2 regions of the Salmonella sp. A1325 genome follow, and region 2 is predicted to be linked to the other one. Evidence: predicted binding sites of a transcription regulator. Region 2 holds the regulator's gene; the other holds the start of a gene.
What was found. Region 2 encodes PhoB, which activates phosphate uptake and scavenging genes when phosphate is short. Its sites were predicted from a motif close to CTGTCATAAAACTGNCNNAT; they were not measured.
Positions count from the first base shown of each region.

Region 1: a site for PhoB is predicted at 1,712-1,731, ahead of kdgR (DNA-binding transcriptional regulator KdgR). Genes of this name have one in related genera too.

Region 1 is NZ_JAMLWO010000001.1:997-9,080, forward strand. Features, by position in the region: gene htpX (protease HtpX) at 1-226, shown strand, start outside; gene NAZ64_RS00015 (MFS transporter) at 274-1,647, opposite strand; gene kdgR (DNA-binding transcriptional regulator KdgR) at 1,823-2,614, shown strand; gene yobH (invasion protein YobH) at 2,827-3,066, opposite strand; gene mgrB (PhoP/PhoQ regulatory lipoprotein MgrB) at 3,224-3,367, shown strand; gene NAZ64_RS00035 (YebO family protein) at 3,438-3,725, shown strand; gene NAZ64_RS00040 (DUF2627 domain-containing protein) at 4,374-4,517, shown strand; gene cspE (transcription antiterminator/RNA stability regulator CspE) at 4,530-4,739, shown strand; gene ftsI (peptidoglycan glycosyltransferase FtsI) at 4,959-6,704, shown strand; gene rlmA (23S rRNA (guanine(745)-N(1))-methyltransferase) at 6,770-7,579, shown strand; gene mntP (manganese efflux pump MntP) at 7,576-8,084, opposite strand, start outside.
Region 2 is NZ_JAMLWO010000003.1:134,612-142,695, forward strand. Features, by position in the region: gene sbcC (exonuclease subunit SbcC) at 1-2,238, opposite strand, end outside; gene sbcD (exonuclease subunit SbcD) at 2,235-3,437, opposite strand; gene phoB (phosphate response regulator transcription factor PhoB) at 3,652-4,341, shown strand; gene phoR (phosphate regulon sensor histidine kinase PhoR) at 4,411-5,706, shown strand; gene brnQ (branched-chain amino acid transporter carrier protein BrnQ) at 6,115-7,434, shown strand; gene proY (proline-specific permease ProY) at 7,509-8,084, shown strand, end outside.

The sequences.
Region 1 (8,084 bases), on a different contig from region 2:
TTACCGTGAGTTTCATGCCGATGCGGGATCGGCGAAGCTGGTAGGCCGTGAAAAAATGATTGCCGCGTTGCAGCGCCTGAAAACCAGCTACGAGCCGCAAGAAGCGACCAGCATGATGGCGTTTTGTATTAACGGTAAATCGAAATCGTTAAGCGAGCTGTTTATGACGCACCCACCGCTGGATAAACGCATCGAAGCGCTGCGTAGCGGCGAGTACCTGAAATAATAAGCCCACTGGCAAGTATGAAAAGCGCGTCGAATGACGCGCTTTTTTTACGCCTGAACGCGTGGTTGCGTAATACGTAAACCGCTCACCACCGCCGCGAGAGTCGCCAGGATCGCTGCCGCGAGCAGAGAAAGATGCGTACCGCTATCGCCAAACTGGTTCAACATCAGCGCTACCAGCGCGGCGCCAGTACTTTGGCCTAACAGTCGCGCCGTGCCCAGCATCCCGCTGGCGCCACCGCTGCGCTCACGCGGCGCGGAAGTGATAATGGTGTGATTATTCGGCGACTGGAACAGGCCAAACCCTGCGCCACAAAGGATCATTGGCCAGATAATATTCAGATCGGAGGGGGAGGCTGGCAACATGACCAGCGCAAACAACCCGGCTGCCATTATCACCATTCCCAGCGCCCCCAGCAAACCGGCATGAAGACGTTCTATCAGGTATCCCGCCAGCGGCGCCATCACCATCGTTGCCAGTGGCCAGGGCGTCAATAACAGGCCGGTTTCTACTTCGCTACGGCCCAGCACGGTTTGCAGATAAAAAGGTAGCGAGACCATGGCTAACATTTGCGCGCAGAACGAGCAAATTGACGTGCCGATCGAGAGTGAAAAAAGCGGAATGCGTAACAAGTCGATGGGTAACAAAGGGACGGGCAAAGAAAGCTGGCGGCGCACGAAGAAAAACCCGACCACGACCAGAACGAGCAGCTCTGCGCCAATCAACGTTAGCGACTGTCCCTGGGCAAAGCCGCTCAATGCGGTAATCAGCAGGCCAAATGTGAGCGCATTCATTACCGCGCTCGGTAAGTCAAAGCGCGGCTTAGTGTCATGGGCGATGTTTGCTGGTAAAAAGCGTATGGCCAGAATTAACGCGATGATACCTAACGGGACATTAATCAGAAACAGCCATTTCCATGATGAGATGGACAAAATCGCCGCGGCGATCGTCGGACCCGCGGCGGAAGAGACTGCGACGATAAAAGAGTTAATTCCCATGCCTCGTCCCAGATGACGCTGGGGGTAGATAAGACGAATCAGCGCCGTGTTTACGCTCATTAGCGCCGCGCCGCCAAATCCCTGCGCGATGCGCGCCAGCGTCAGCATCTGCAGCGAGTCTGAAAGCGCGCAAAACAATGATGAAAGCAGAAATACCACTAAACCACATTTGTAGATCCGGCGATAACCAAACATGTCGCCTAAAAAAGACAGGGAAAGCAGTGAGACGACAATGGCAATTTGGTACGCATTGACAATCCAGATAGAGCTGGCAGGGGAGGCATGTAAATCAGTCGCAATGGTTGGCAGCGCGACATTAGCGATTGCGCCATCCAGAACCGCCATCGAAATACCGATAATAATCGTCAGGATAGCGCCGTATCTCTGCGGGAGGGGCAGGCCATCGGCCCGTGTTTTTTCCATAAGTATTTTGTAATAAGGGGAATTATGAGCTGAATAATAATGTTAGCATTAATACTGAGTTGTTATGTCGCAGATTTGTAACGAAGTAAGCAAAGATGGATTGCGGGCGACCTGGCGTGAAATTATAATAAAAACTCGTTCTGAATTTTATAAAACGCTCGTAATGAGGTGATAAATGGCAAACGCAGATCTGGATAAGCAGCCTGATTCTGTATCTTCTGTGCTGAAAGTTTTCGGCATTCTGCAGGCGCTGGGTGAAGAGCGTGAAATAGGGATTACCGAGCTATCGCAGCGCGTCATGATGTCGAAAAGCACCGTTTATCGCTTTTTGCAAACCATGAAAACGCTGGGCTACGTGGCTCAGGAGGGGGAGTCTGAAAAATACTCTCTGACGCTAAAGCTGTTTGAGCTGGGCGCACGAGCTTTGCAAAATGTTGATCTCATCCGCAGTGCGGACATTCAGATGCGCGAACTGTCTCGTCTGACAAAAGAAACTATCCATCTTGGCGCGCTGGATGAAGACAGCATTGTCTATATCCATAAAATTGACTCTATGTACAATCTGCGGATGTACTCACGTATTGGGCGTCGTAATCCGCTGTACAGTACGGCCATCGGTAAAGTGCTTCTGGCCTGGCGCGACCGTGATGAGGTTAAGCAGATTCTCGACGGCGTAGAGTATAAGCAAAGCACTGGACGCACGATTACCAGCACTGAAGCGTTGCTGCCGCTGTTGGATGACGTGCGTGCGCAAGGCTACGGTGAAGATAACGAAGAACAGGAAGAAGGGTTACGTTGTATCGGCGTACCGGTATTTGACCGTTTTGGCGTAGTCATCGCAGGGTTAAGCATTTCGTTTCCGACGCTGCGCTTTTCAGAAGAACGCCTACAGGAATATGTGGCTATGTTACACACCGCCGCGCGTAAAATTTCTGAACAAATGGGTTACAACGATTATCCCTTCTAAGCAACGTTATTAGCATGACGTTAAAAAAAAAGCAGCTGCGAAAAATGTAGCTGCTTTTTTTATAACATCGGGTGGGATGAAATCGTAAAAGAAGATAATATCTGTCGGCTTATTTAACGGTTATTAAAATATTATTTAACAGTACTTATGAACAACAGCCAATATAGGGGAATTATTGGTGATAGTTTCACTGTGAAATTATTTATTGCCGCTTAGCCATTATCCACCACGGTGGCGCTTTTTCTGAAAATGGGACAGTCGGAAAAGCCAATAATGCCGCTGTTGGTATGGAGATATTGCGCCGTGCTGGTGCCGCGTGCGGTCAGGTAATGGCACTGTAAACCCAGCCCCGCAGCGTTCACTTTACTTCCCACCAGGATGCCATAGCCGCTCATCAGCAGGCCTATCCACACCAGGGCAAACAATACAATTGCGCGAATGATCAAACGCATTACTACCTCTTTTCTTTTTTAGTTAGAATAAGAGTAGCGTGTACATTGATTGAAACAAGTGAATCATTCCTAAAAACATATAATGCCGCTACAGTTACTCCTGGTTTAAGTAACTCATGATAATTTAGCGACATAAGATGTAAGATCGGAGAGTGGAGTGAAAAAATTTCGATGGGTCGTTCTCGGCATCGTGGTGGTAGTATGCCTGTTGCTGTGGGCGCAGGTGTTTAATATCATGTGCGATCAGGATGTACAATTTTTCAGCGGTATTTGCGCCATCAATAAATTTATTCCCTGGTAAACGTTTTACACCAGAGATTTCCTTCCCGTGTAGCAGTGGTAGAATGACGTCTCTACATTGAGGTGGTGAAATGAACGACGTTTTAAACTCTGGTGCGTTTTCTCTTGCATCTTTAATAGTATCAATGGTGGTTCTGGTGGTGGGGCTGGCGCTCTGGTTCTTTGTCAACCGGGCAAGTTCCCGTGCCAACGAGCAGATAGAATTGCTCGAAGCGTTATTGGATCAACAGAAGCGGCAAAACGCGTTGTTACGCCGCCTTTGCGAAGCAAACGAACCAGAAAAAGAAGCGGAACCCGCAACAGCGGCAAGCGAACCAAAAGAGGATGAGGACATCATTCGTCTGGTTGCAGAACGATAATGCTTACCGGGGCGCAAATGGCGCCAGTGCCATACGCCCCATTTCCCCGTCGGATCTCTCCGCGTTGCCGTTTGCAACTGATACTACAGCATCAACACCTTACATAATATATGGCTTTATATGCAACATAGTTTTATATGTATAACAAATGGACATATGTCAATTTTGTGATACCGCTCATTCTCTATTAAAAGCGAAACGTTTCTCTCTCTTTATGGATTGTCATTGTTTGTTCATTATTTTAAGGCATTCTGTAAAGACGCAGAACATCACAAAAAGCGGTGTCGAAAATCGCTTTTCTTTTCTATTATTTTGATTAAAAGGTGTTTTTTATCATTGTGACAATTTATGCATAACTCAGCATAAAAAGTGATATGAAAAATACAGCTTTTAAATGTGATTTGATGCACTGGAAGAAGCGAAGTTATTGAGCTATGGTAGAAAAATGGCTTTTCAGCAGTGACGTTGTCAGGAGTCCGTCAGCGCGTGAGGATATATCTTTCGCAATTTTGTTGCATAAACGTGCTGTCAATTTGTGAAGGTTCTCGTAATTTGTGCGACGGATCGAGACACGTTTAAAAATGGCTTGCCATAATTAACGTTGTATGTGATAACAGGCTTTGGGTTAAACGAGGTACAGTTCTGTTTATGTGTGGCATTTTCAGTAAAGAAGTCCTGAGTAAACACGTTGACGTTGAATACCGCTTCTCTGCCGAACCTTATATTAGTGCCTCAAGCAGTAATGTCTCAGTTTTATCTATGTTATGCCTACGGGCAAAGAAAACACTCTAAGGAATTTTGCAAATGGCAAAGATTAAAGGTCAAGTTAAGTGGTTCAACGAATCCAAAGGTTTTGGCTTCATTACTCCGGCTGACGGCAGCAAAGATGTGTTCGTACACTTCTCCGCTATCCAGGGCAATGGTTTCAAAACTCTGGCTGAAGGCCAGAACGTTGAGTTCGAAATTCAGGACGGCCAGAAAGGTCCGGCTGCTGTTAACGTAACAGCTATCTGATCGACACCACTGATTTGATGCGTTTGTCGCGTCAGCCTCAGATATAAAGCCTCGCTAAAAGCGGGGCTTTTTAATTCAATATCCTTCAAAATGTGTCTGGATGCGCTCTCGTTAGCGATTTGTTGCAAAGGCGCGAGGTTATTAGCATTGTTTTTTCTGGTTTTTCCGGCCGTTTCCCGTTAAATCAATCACCTGAAAAATGATTCGGCTGGAGATCAGGTGAAAAAGAAAAGCGACGGCGATACCCGTAATTTTACGCCCATACGTTTTGCACTACTTTGCACTGCCATTCTGCTCAGTATGGCATTGTTGTTAGGGCGGGTGGCATGGCTGCAAATTGTTACGCCGTCGAAACTGGTGAAACAAGAAGATATGCGCTCGCTTCGTGAAGTGACCACAGCCTCTCCACGCGGCATGATCACCGACAGAGAAGGGCGACCCTTAGCGGTGAGCGTTCCGGTTAATGCTGTCTGGGCCGATCCGAAGACTATCATAAGCAAAGGCGGCGTTGGCTACAATGAGCGCTGGCAGGCGCTGGCCAGCGCCTTACATCTGTCGCTCAGTACGCTTGCGGAACGGGTAAACAGTAACCCGGCAGGCCGTTTTATCTACCTTGCGCGCCAGGTTTCACCCCAGCAAGCCGAATGGATAGATAAATTAAATCTACCGGGTATTAACCTGCGGGAAGAGTCGCGCCGTTTTTACCCTGCCGGACACGTAGCGGCCAATTTGATCGGCTTTACCAATATCGACGGGCAGGGAATAGAAGGTATTGAAAAAAGCTTTAACGCGCAACTGACGGGAAAACCGGGCTCCCGACTGGTGCGTAAAGATAAATTTGGTCACGTTATTGAGAACATTACGGAAGTGAATCCGGTTCCTGCTCATGAACTTCAGCTTAGCATTGATGAACGTCTGCAAACGGTTACCGAAGATGCGCTGGATAACGCCGTCATCTGGAACAAAGCGGAATCCGGCGCTGCCGTATTGATTAACATCCCAACGGGTGAAATTCTCTCGATGGCGAGCTATCCGGATTTCAACCCGAACAACCGTGAAGGCGCGCAGTTGGACGATTTTCGTAACCGCGCGATTAGCGACACTTTCGAACCCGGTTCTACTGTGAAGCCATTGGTCATTATGACTGCGTTACAGCAGGGCATCGTGCAGCCGGACAGTGTTATCGATACCCATCCTTTTACTCTCGATGGACACCGTATCCGCGACGTCGGTTACTATCCGGAACTGACATTAACCGGCATTTTGCAAAAATCCAGCGATACCGGCGTTTCTCACCTTTCTCTGGCGATGCCGGTGCAGAAATTAATGGATACTTATAAAAGCTTTGGTTTCGGCGTGCCTACCGGACTGGGTCTCACCGGAGAGAGCAGCGGGTTATTACCGAAACGCCGTTACTGGAGTGATTTAGATCGCGCTACCTTCGCTTTTGGCTATGGATTAATGGTGACGCCGCTGCAACTGGCGCATGTTTATGCCACGATTGGCAGCTTTGGTATCTACCGTCCGTTATCGATCACCAAAGTTGATCCGCCCGTGATCGGCACGCGGGTAATGCCGGAAGAACTGGTGCACGAGGTGGAACATATGATGGAGAGCGTCGCGTTGCCTGGCGGCGGCGGAACAAAAGCCGCAGTAAGAGACTACCGTATTGCGGTCAAAACCGGGACGGCGAAAAAAATTGGCGATGATGGTAAATACGTCGATAAGTATGTGGCATATACCGCAGGCGTCGCGCCGGCAAGTAACCCCAGATTTGCGCTGGTGGTGGTGATTAATAATCCGCAAAACGGGGCTTATTATGGCGGCGCGGTATCTGCGCCCGTATTCAGCCAGATCATGGGCGATGTGCTGCGGCTGGAAAATGTTGAGCCAGACGGTATGCCAGCCGATTCAGATCACCTTTTGGTGATGCATGGCAGCCACGTTGCGGTTCCGGGCTCGTAAAGGATTTTCCCGGGGCGCAATTCGCGTTACACTTGCGCCCTTTAGCGCCCCAGTCCGGAGTTGTCATGTCGTTTACCTGTCCGCTTTGCCATCAGCCGCTTACGCAGATTAATAACAGCGTTATATGTCCACAGCGCCATCAGTTTGATGTGGCGAAAGAGGGCTACATCAATCTGCTGCCGGTACAGCATAAACGTTCGCGCGATCCGGGCGACAGCGCCGAAATGATGCAGGCGAGGAGAGCGTTTCTTGATGCGGGCCATTATCAGCCGCTGCGCGATGCGGTGATTAACCTCTTGCGCGAGCGGCTGGATCAGTCGGCCACGGCGATTCTGGATATCGGCTGCGGCGAGGGGTATTACACTCATGCTTTTGCCGAGGCGTTGCCGGGAGTCACCACGTTTGGACTGGACGTTGCTAAAACGGCGATCAAAGCGGCGGCGAAACGCTATTCGCAGGTGAAGTTTTGTGTGGCGTCAAGCCATCGACTGCCCTTTGCCGATGCGTCAATGGATGCGGTGATCAGAATCTACGCCCCGTGTAAGGCGCAGGAATTGGCGCGTGTGGTGAAATCTGGTGGTTGGGTCGTTACCGCCACGCCGGGGCCGCATCATCTGATGGAACTAAAAGGGCTCATTTATGATGAGGTGCGTTTACATGCGCCGTATACCGAGCAGCTCGACGGATTCACATTGCAGCAGAGTACCCGCCTTGCTTATCACATGCAGCTCACCGCCGAAGCGGCTTTAGCACTGTTGCAAATGACGCCATTTGCCTGGCGCGCCAGGCCAGAAGTGTGGGAACAACTGGCCGCCAGCACCGGACTTAGCTGCCAGACGGATTTCAACCTTCATCTCTGGCAGCGTAACCGTTAACCGTGAAAATGCGTCCAGAGGATCTGGACGCCAATTCCTATCAGTACGACCCCGCCGAGAATTTCAGCACGCTTACCCAGCATTGGGCCGATAAAGCGACCGATCATCATTCCGAGGGTAGACATGATAAGCGTGGCGCAACCGATAGCTAATGCAGTTGCGATGATGTTTACCTGCAAAAACGCCAGACCGACGCCAACCGCCATCGCATCGAGGCTGGTTGCTATAGCCGTCGTGACTAATAGCCAAAAGCTGTGGCGGCGTAACGGTGTTTCATCTTCATCACTACCGTCGCGGATACCTTCGATGATCATGCGTCCGCCCAGAAAGATCAGCAGAACAAAGGCTATCCAGTGGTTCCATTCCAGAACGAATTTACTCGCCAATATCCCCAGCCCCCAGCCGATTAACGGGGTCAGCGTTTCAACCGCGCCAAAGATAAGACCGGTACGCAATGCTTCTGAGAATTTGGGTTTATGTAGGGTGGCGCCTTTGCCAATTGATG
Region 2 (8,084 bases):
GGCGCGCTGCTGTTCCTGCGTCGTCTGTTCCTGCAGGGTTTGCAACTGGCTTTGTAATGACACGCACTCATCATGCGCCTGCCGCCAGTTATCCAGCGGCACGTCGTCGTCGGAATCCGCGGTATCCGTTTGCGGTAGCGTCTCCAGCAACGGGGCAAGCCTGTCGATCTGCGTTTGCAAATCCGCGAACTCTGTCTGACGCTGTTGCCATATTTTCGCTTCGTCGGCGCGCTCATTCAGCCACGAAGCCTCGTTTTCTGGCGCAGGAAGGGAAAGCGTATACTGCGCCAAATCAGCCGTCAGCGAGGCCTGACGCTGCGCAATCTGCGCGGTAAAGCGCGCTACTTGTTCAGTATGCGCCGCGATTTGCGTTTGTAGAGCATGACGCTGGCTGAGCTGATCCAACTGTTGCTCATGCTCTTCCGCGGCGGTCAACCAGCCCGCGAGGTCTTCTTGCGGCTGGAGCTGAACGCCCAGCGTAGCGCACAGCGTTTGCCATTCCTCAGTAAGCGCTTGCTCCTCCTGCAACAACGACTGCGCCTCGCTTTCATCCCGCTGTAATTGTTGCGTTAAGGCATCTAACTGTCCTCGCAGCGCCGCGCCTTCTTCCGCCAGTGCTTTGACCTCTTTTTCCAGCGCGTCGCGGCGGGTTTGATTCGCGCTCAGCTCCAGCGCCTGATAGGCGGCGATGGCGGGGTGTGTCGTCGAGCCGCAAAGCGGACACGGCTGGCCGGACTGTAAGTGCGCCCGCTGGCTTTCCAGATCTTTGATGCGCGCCTCCTGCTCGCAAATAGTGCGAACGTCCGCAAGCTCCTGCGCTTTAGTCTTATAACTCAGGCGCTTATCCGCCAGACGTTGGGTGTATTGCGCCTGCTCCTGATGATGACGCGCGATAGCTGCCTGTAGCTGCGCCTGACGCTTTTGTTTCGGGACAATTTGCCCCTGAAGCGCGGCGAGACGATGGCGTAGCGGACGCTGCCGGGTATGCAATGCTCTGGCTTCCGCCAGCGCCTGTGGCGTGAGGTCGAGCGTGAGCGGCGGTAGCGCATCACGCTGACGCGTATCGCTCAGCAACTGCTGTTGCCATTGGCTCAGTTGCGCCCGGTCGTGGGATTGTTGTGTTAATAATGCTCGCCACCCCGCCAGTTCGCTGCGCCAGACGCGGATGCTGTCGTGTTCCGCCAGCCATGTCTTCAACCGCTGCCCTGTGGCGTTCAGTTGCGTGAATTGTCGATGCGCGCAGGCGCGGATACGCTGGCGCAGGCGATAAGCGCTTTGTAAGCGAGCATTCACTTCATCACTGTGCTGGCGAACACGCTCAACGGCGCGGGTTTGTTCCTGAATGCGCTCCCAATGTGGGCGCAACTGGCGAGCAGGTTGCGCCAGCGTCAGCGCCGCGAGCTGCGGCTGCGCTTTTTCTCGCGCCTCTTGTGCTGCGTACAGCGCCTGCTGTCGGGCGTGTAATTCAGTGTGGAGCTCGTTTTTTCGGGTCAGCCAGTGAAGGTGCTGCTGCTGTCCCTGCTGGCTGGCCAGCAGGCGTTTCTCTTCGTCAGTAAGCGCCTGCAAACTGGCTTCCAGTTGCTGTAACTGTTCGTCCGCCAATAGGGCGACGCCGCTGGCCTGCGCTTGTAACTTTTCCAGTTCGAGACGGGCTGATTTATGTTTTTCAAATACCTGTGCGGAGATCTGCCCGTAAATCTCAGTGCCGGTGAGCTCCTCCAGAAGCTCTGCGCGCTCTTTCGCTTTGGCGTTAAGAAAGGCGGCGAACTGCCCCTGTGATAACAACATCGAACGGGTGAAGCGCTCGTAGTCCAGCCCGGTCAACGTGGCGATCATCTCCAGTTTATCCTTTACCTTATCGGCAAAGATCTTTCCGTCTGAACACCGCGCCAGCTCTACGCGTGGGGCCTGGAGATTGCCGTCAGGCTGATTTCGGGCTCGGTTCTGGCTCCAGAACGCGCGCCAGGCTTCGCCTTTTACCTCGAACTCCACTTCGGCCAGACATTCCGCCGTATCGCGCGTCATCAAATCGTTTTGCGACTGCGATACCGTATTCAGGCGCGGCGTTTCGTGGTACAGCGCCAGGCAGATGGCGTCAAGCAAGGTGGTTTTTCCCGCGCCGGTCGGGCCGGTAATGGCGAATAACCCGTTACTGGCAAACGGTTCGGCGGTAAAGTCGACCTTCCATTCTCCTTTCAGCGAGTTCAGGTTTTTCAGACGCAAACTGAGAATTTTCATGCCTCATGCTCCTCATTCAACGCGTAGAGCGTGCTGGAAAAGAGCTGATTCAGGCGCTCGCGCTGCGGGTGATCTAACGCTTCCAGCGCCAGACGCCGCGTAAAAACCTCTTCCACGCTAAGCTCGCTTAATGTTTCCCGCCGCTCGTTCGCCAGCGAGCGCTCACGCTGTTCGCGGCTACGGCGCACCAGTAATACCTCTACGGGGAGTGACTCCGTTAATGTCTGTATTCTGCGTTGGATATCGTGCAGATAGTCATCGGTTGTGATTTCAATATCCAGCCAGACGGGGGGCGATTGCTCAACGCCGCGCCACTGCTCAAGCTGTTCGGTAATTGACGCCAGGTCGCCTTTTAAAACCGCCAACGGTTGAGTCACGGGGACAGCCAGACTTTCGGTACTTTGCCATTTCCCCTGCTCGAAGGTCACCAGATGCACGCATTTGCTTTTGCCGCACTCATCAAAGCTGAGGGCGATGGGCGAGCCGCAATAGCGGATATGCTCCGTGCCGCCGACACATTGCGCGCGGTGAATGTGTCCCAATGCGATATAATCCGCTGGCGGGAAATGCTGCGCCGGAAAGGCATCCAGCGTACCGATATAAATGTCGCGAACCGCATCGCTTTTGCTGGCGCCGACGGTGGTTAAATGTCCCGTCGCGATAACCGGCAGCTTTCGTTCGCCGCGTAGCTGGCACGCTTCCTGATACTGCTGTTGATAATAATCGGCAATCGCATGAAGAAGTTGCTGCTGTTTCTCGCTGCCGGATAATCCCGCCTGACTGGTAATAATGTCGCGCGGGCGCAAAAAGGGAATGGGGCACAGTACGGCGCCCGGAGAACCGTCGCGACGATGAAGTAGCCGCGGCGCATAGCCCGCGCTGGCGATCACGGTTGTATTGAGAAACGCCAGAATGTCGCGTGACTCGTTTAGCGTGGCGACGGAATCATGATTACCGGCCAGCACCACCAGATGACAGCCCGTTTGCTGTAAATTAACGACGAAACGGTTATAAAGTTCTCGGGCATAGCTTGGCGGCGAACCGGTATCAAAAATATCGCCAGCGACAATAATGGCATCCACCTGATGGGCCTGCGCGGTCTCCAGCAGCCAGTCCAGAAAAGCCTGATGCTCCGCGGCGCGGCTTTTACTGTAGAAATTTTGTCCCAGATGCCAGTCAGAGGTGTGGAGGATGCGCATAATAGTTCCATGCAAAAAAAGCGTGAACGGGATTATACACGTCATCCCTTCCATTTTTGGGCGCAATTTACCGCCGGTACACGGTAATGCACGGTTTCACCGGTGTCATAAATCATCAACATGCTGTCAATGTCGCCTTTTTTTTTCATAAATCTGTCATAAATCTGACGCATAATGGCGCGGCATTGATAACTAACGACTAACAGGGCAAATTATGGCGAGACGTATTCTGGTCGTAGAAGATGAGGCGCCGATCCGTGAAATGGTGTGCTTCGTGCTCGAACAAAATGGCTTTCAGCCCGTAGAAGCCGAAGATTATGACAGTGCGGTGAATAAACTTAATGAACCCTGGCCGGATCTCATCCTTCTTGACTGGATGTTGCCCGGCGGGTCAGGGTTACAGTTTATTAAACATCTCAAACGTGAAGCCCTGACCCGGGATATTCCTGTGGTTATGCTGACCGCAAGAGGTGAGGAAGAAGATCGTGTGCGCGGGCTGGAAACCGGCGCTGACGATTACATTACCAAGCCGTTTTCCCCCAAGGAGTTGGTGGCGCGCATTAAAGCCGTTATGCGGCGCATCTCGCCGATGGCGGTCGAAGAGGTGATCGAGATGCAGGGACTGAGCCTTGATCCTGGCTCTCACCGCGTGATGACCGGCGACAGCCCGCTGGATATGGGGCCGACCGAATTTAAATTACTCCATTTCTTTATGACGCACCCGGAACGGGTTTACAGCCGCGAACAGCTACTCAATCATGTCTGGGGCACCAATGTGTACGTTGAAGACCGGACGGTCGACGTGCATATTCGCCGTTTGCGTAAGGCGCTGGAGCACAGCGGCCACGACCGGATGGTGCAAACGGTACGCGGGACAGGGTATCGTTTTTCGACCCGCTTTTAATGCCTTTTCCGCCAGTAGAACACAGGTTTCTGGCGGAGAAGGCTTTCCATTCTTGAGGGAGTATGACGCGTGCTGGAACGGCTGTCATGGAAAAGGCTGGTGCTGGAGCTGGTGCTCTGTTGCATCCCCGCGCTTATCCTTAGCGCTTTTTTTGGTTATCTGCCGTGGTTTTTACTGGCGGCGGTGACGGGACTGCTTGTCTGGCATTTCTGGAATTTATTACGCCTCTCCTGGTGGCTTTGGGTCGACAGAAGTATGACGCCGCCGCCGGGACGGGGAAGTTGGGAACCGCTGTTATACGGTTTACACCAGATGCAGTTGCGAAATAAGAAGCGTCGCCGCGAGCTGGGGAACCTGATTAAACGTTTTCGCAGCGGCGCGGAGTCGCTGCCTGATGCCGTGGTACTGACCACAGAAGAGGGCGGCATTTTTTGGTGTAACGGTTTGGCGCAACAGATACTGGGGCTACGCTGGCCGGATGACAACGGGCAGAATATTCTCAATCTACTGCGTTATCCGGAGTTTACCCAGTATTTAAAAACGCGTGATTTCACCCGTCCGCTTCATTTGGTGCTCAATACTGGGCGGCATCTGGAGATCCGCGTCATGCCTTATACCGATAAACAACTCCTGATGGTGGCGCGCGATGTGACGCAAATGCATCAGCTTGAAGGCGCCAGACGTAACTTTTTCGCCAACGTTAGCCATGAGTTGCGTACGCCCCTGACGGTATTGCAAGGCTATCTGGAAATGATGCAGGAACAGGCGCTGGAGGGGACGACGCGAGAGAAAGCGCTGCATACGATGCGCGAGCAAACGTATCGTATGGAAGGGCTGGTAAAACAACTGCTTACGCTGTCTAAAATTGAGGCGGCCCCGGCGCTGTTATTAAATGAAAAAGTGGATGTACCGATGATGCTGCGGGTCGTGGAGCGTGAAGCGCAGACGCTCAGCCAGCAGAAACATACCTTTACGTTTGAGGTCGACGATAGTCTTAGCGTTCTGGGCAATGAAGAGCAGCTACGTAGCGCGATCTCAAACCTGGTGTATAACGCGGTAAACCATACGCCGGCGGGAACGCATATTACGGTGAACTGGCGACGTGCCGCGCATGGCGCTGAATTTTGCATTCAAGATAACGGTCCGGGGATTGCTGCCGAGCATATTCCTCGTCTGACCGAACGCTTCTACCGTGTCGATAAAGCGCGTTCGCGGCAAACGGGCGGTAGCGGCCTGGGATTGGCGATTGTGAAACATGCGTTGAATCACCATGAAAGCCGCCTTGAAATCGACAGTTCGCCTGGCAAAGGAACGCGATTTAGCTTTGTGCTGCCGGAACGTTTAATTGCCAAAAATAGCGATTAATTGCCTTTCGTAAGTATAACTTTCCATAAGCCAGCGGATGCTGGCTTATTTTCTTTGCAGTTAAGACGGGGTCGTTGAAACATTCAACGTTTGGTGATTTTTTGTTCGCATGATTAGCCATAACTTTTTCATGAGAATGGTGTTTTATTCTGGTTGTAAATTTCATATCGCTATATTCATCTGGTTTTTAGATCCCACCTTGCTTTAAAACGTTATAAGCGTTTAAATTGCGCTTCAGGTGCTGTCATTACGACTGCATTTGCGCGGTAAATCGAAAAACAATTCTTCGCCGCATCGGTCCGGGAGCTTTTCCCGCTGAAATTGATAAAAAACGCCGCTTTATAATCCTCCGGGAAAGGCAAAAATTTTAATGTTTACAACATCACCATCCACAGGCAGTAAGACTTTATGACCCATCAGTTAAAATCGCGCGATATCATCGCCCTGGGCTTTATGACATTTGCGCTGTTCGTTGGCGCAGGCAATATTATCTTTCCTCCTATGGTCGGTTTGCAGGCGGGTGAACACGTCTGGACAGCCGCTATTGGCTTTCTGATTACCGCCGTAGGGCTACCGGTTCTTACTGTTGTGGCGCTGGCGAAAGTCGGCGGCGGCGTAGACAGCCTCAGTACGCCGATTGGTAAAGTGGCGGGACTCCTGCTGGCGACCGTTTGCTATCTGGCCGTCGGGCCGTTATTTGCGACGCCGCGTACTGCGACGGTGTCGTTTGAGGTCGGTATCGCTCCGTTGACCGGCGATTCTGCAATGCCGTTGCTGATTTACAGCGTGGTCTATTTCGCTATCGTTATTCTGGTTTCCCTCTATCCGGGTAAGCTGCTGGATACGGTGGGGAATTTCCTGGCGCCGTTGAAAATTATTGCGCTGGTCATCCTTTCCGTCGCGGCTATCGTTTGGCCTGCCGGTCCAATCAGCAACGCCCTGGACGCTTATCAGAATGCGGCCTTTTCTAACGGATTTGTGAACGGCTATCTGACGATGGATACGCTGGGCGCGATGGTGTTTGGTATCGTTATTGTGAACGCGGCGCGTTCTCGCGGCGTGACCGAAGCGCGCCTGTTGACGCGTTACACGGTCTGGGCCGGCCTGATGGCGGGCGTGGGGCTGACGCTGCTTTATCTTGCCTTGTTCCGCTTAGGTTCTGACAGCGCGACGCTGGTCGATCAGTCAGCGAACGGCGCGGCGATTCTTCATGCCTACGTTCAGCATACCTTTGGCGGCGCGGGAAGCTTCCTGCTGGCGGCGCTGATCTTTATCGCGTGTCTGGTGACGGCGGTGGGGCTGACCTGCGCCTGCGCTGAGTTTTTCGCGCAGTATATTCCGCTGTCTTACCGCACGCTGGTCTTTATTCTCGGCGGCTTCTCTATGGTGGTGTCAAACCTTGGACTGAGCCATCTGATTCAAATCTCCATTCCGGTGCTGACGGCTATCTATCCGCCGTGTATCGCACTGGTTGTATTAAGTTTTACCCGCTCATGGTGGCATAATTCCACCCGCATCATCGCGCCGGCCATGTTTATCAGTCTGCTTTTTGGTATCCTTGACGGCATCAAAGCATCTGCCTTTGGCGATATGCTGCCAGCCTGGAGTCAGCGTTTGCCGCTGGCGGAACAGGGACTGGCGTGGTTGATGCCAACGGTGGTGATGGTGATCCTGGCGATTATCTGGGATCGCGCGGCGGGTCGGCAGGTGACCTCCAGCGCTCACTAAAATCGCTGACATATGTGTACACCACGGGGCTTAACGCCCCGTGGTTTTTTATTGTGTTGATAGGTCAGAAATTGATGGAAAGCAATAATAAGCTAAAGCGTGGGCTGAGCACCCGGCACATTCGCTTTATGGCATTAGGTTCGGCAATCGGCACCGGCCTGTTTTACGGCTCGGCGGACGCCATCAAAATGGCGGGGCCGAGCGTGCTGTTGGCCTATATTATTGGCGGGGTCGCAGCATATATCATTATGCGCGCATTGGGGGAAATGTCCGTTCACAACCCTGCCGCCAGCTCATTTTCGCGCTATGCGCAGGAAAACCTCGGCCCGCTTGCGGGCTATATTACCGGCTGGACCTACTGTTTTGAGATCCTGATCGTCGCCATTGCCGACGTGACTGCGTTCGGCATTTATATGGGGGTCTGGTTCCCCGCCGTGCCGCACTGGATTTGGGTGCTTAGCGTGGTGCTGATCATTTGCGCCATCAACCTGATGAGCGTCAAGGTGTTCGGCGAGCTGGAGTTTTGGTTCTCCTTCTTCAAAGTCGCCACCATTATTATCATGATTGTCGCGGGTATCGGCATCATTGTGTGGGGAATTGGCAACGGCGGGCAGCCGACCGGCATTCATAACCTGTGGAGCAACGGCGGC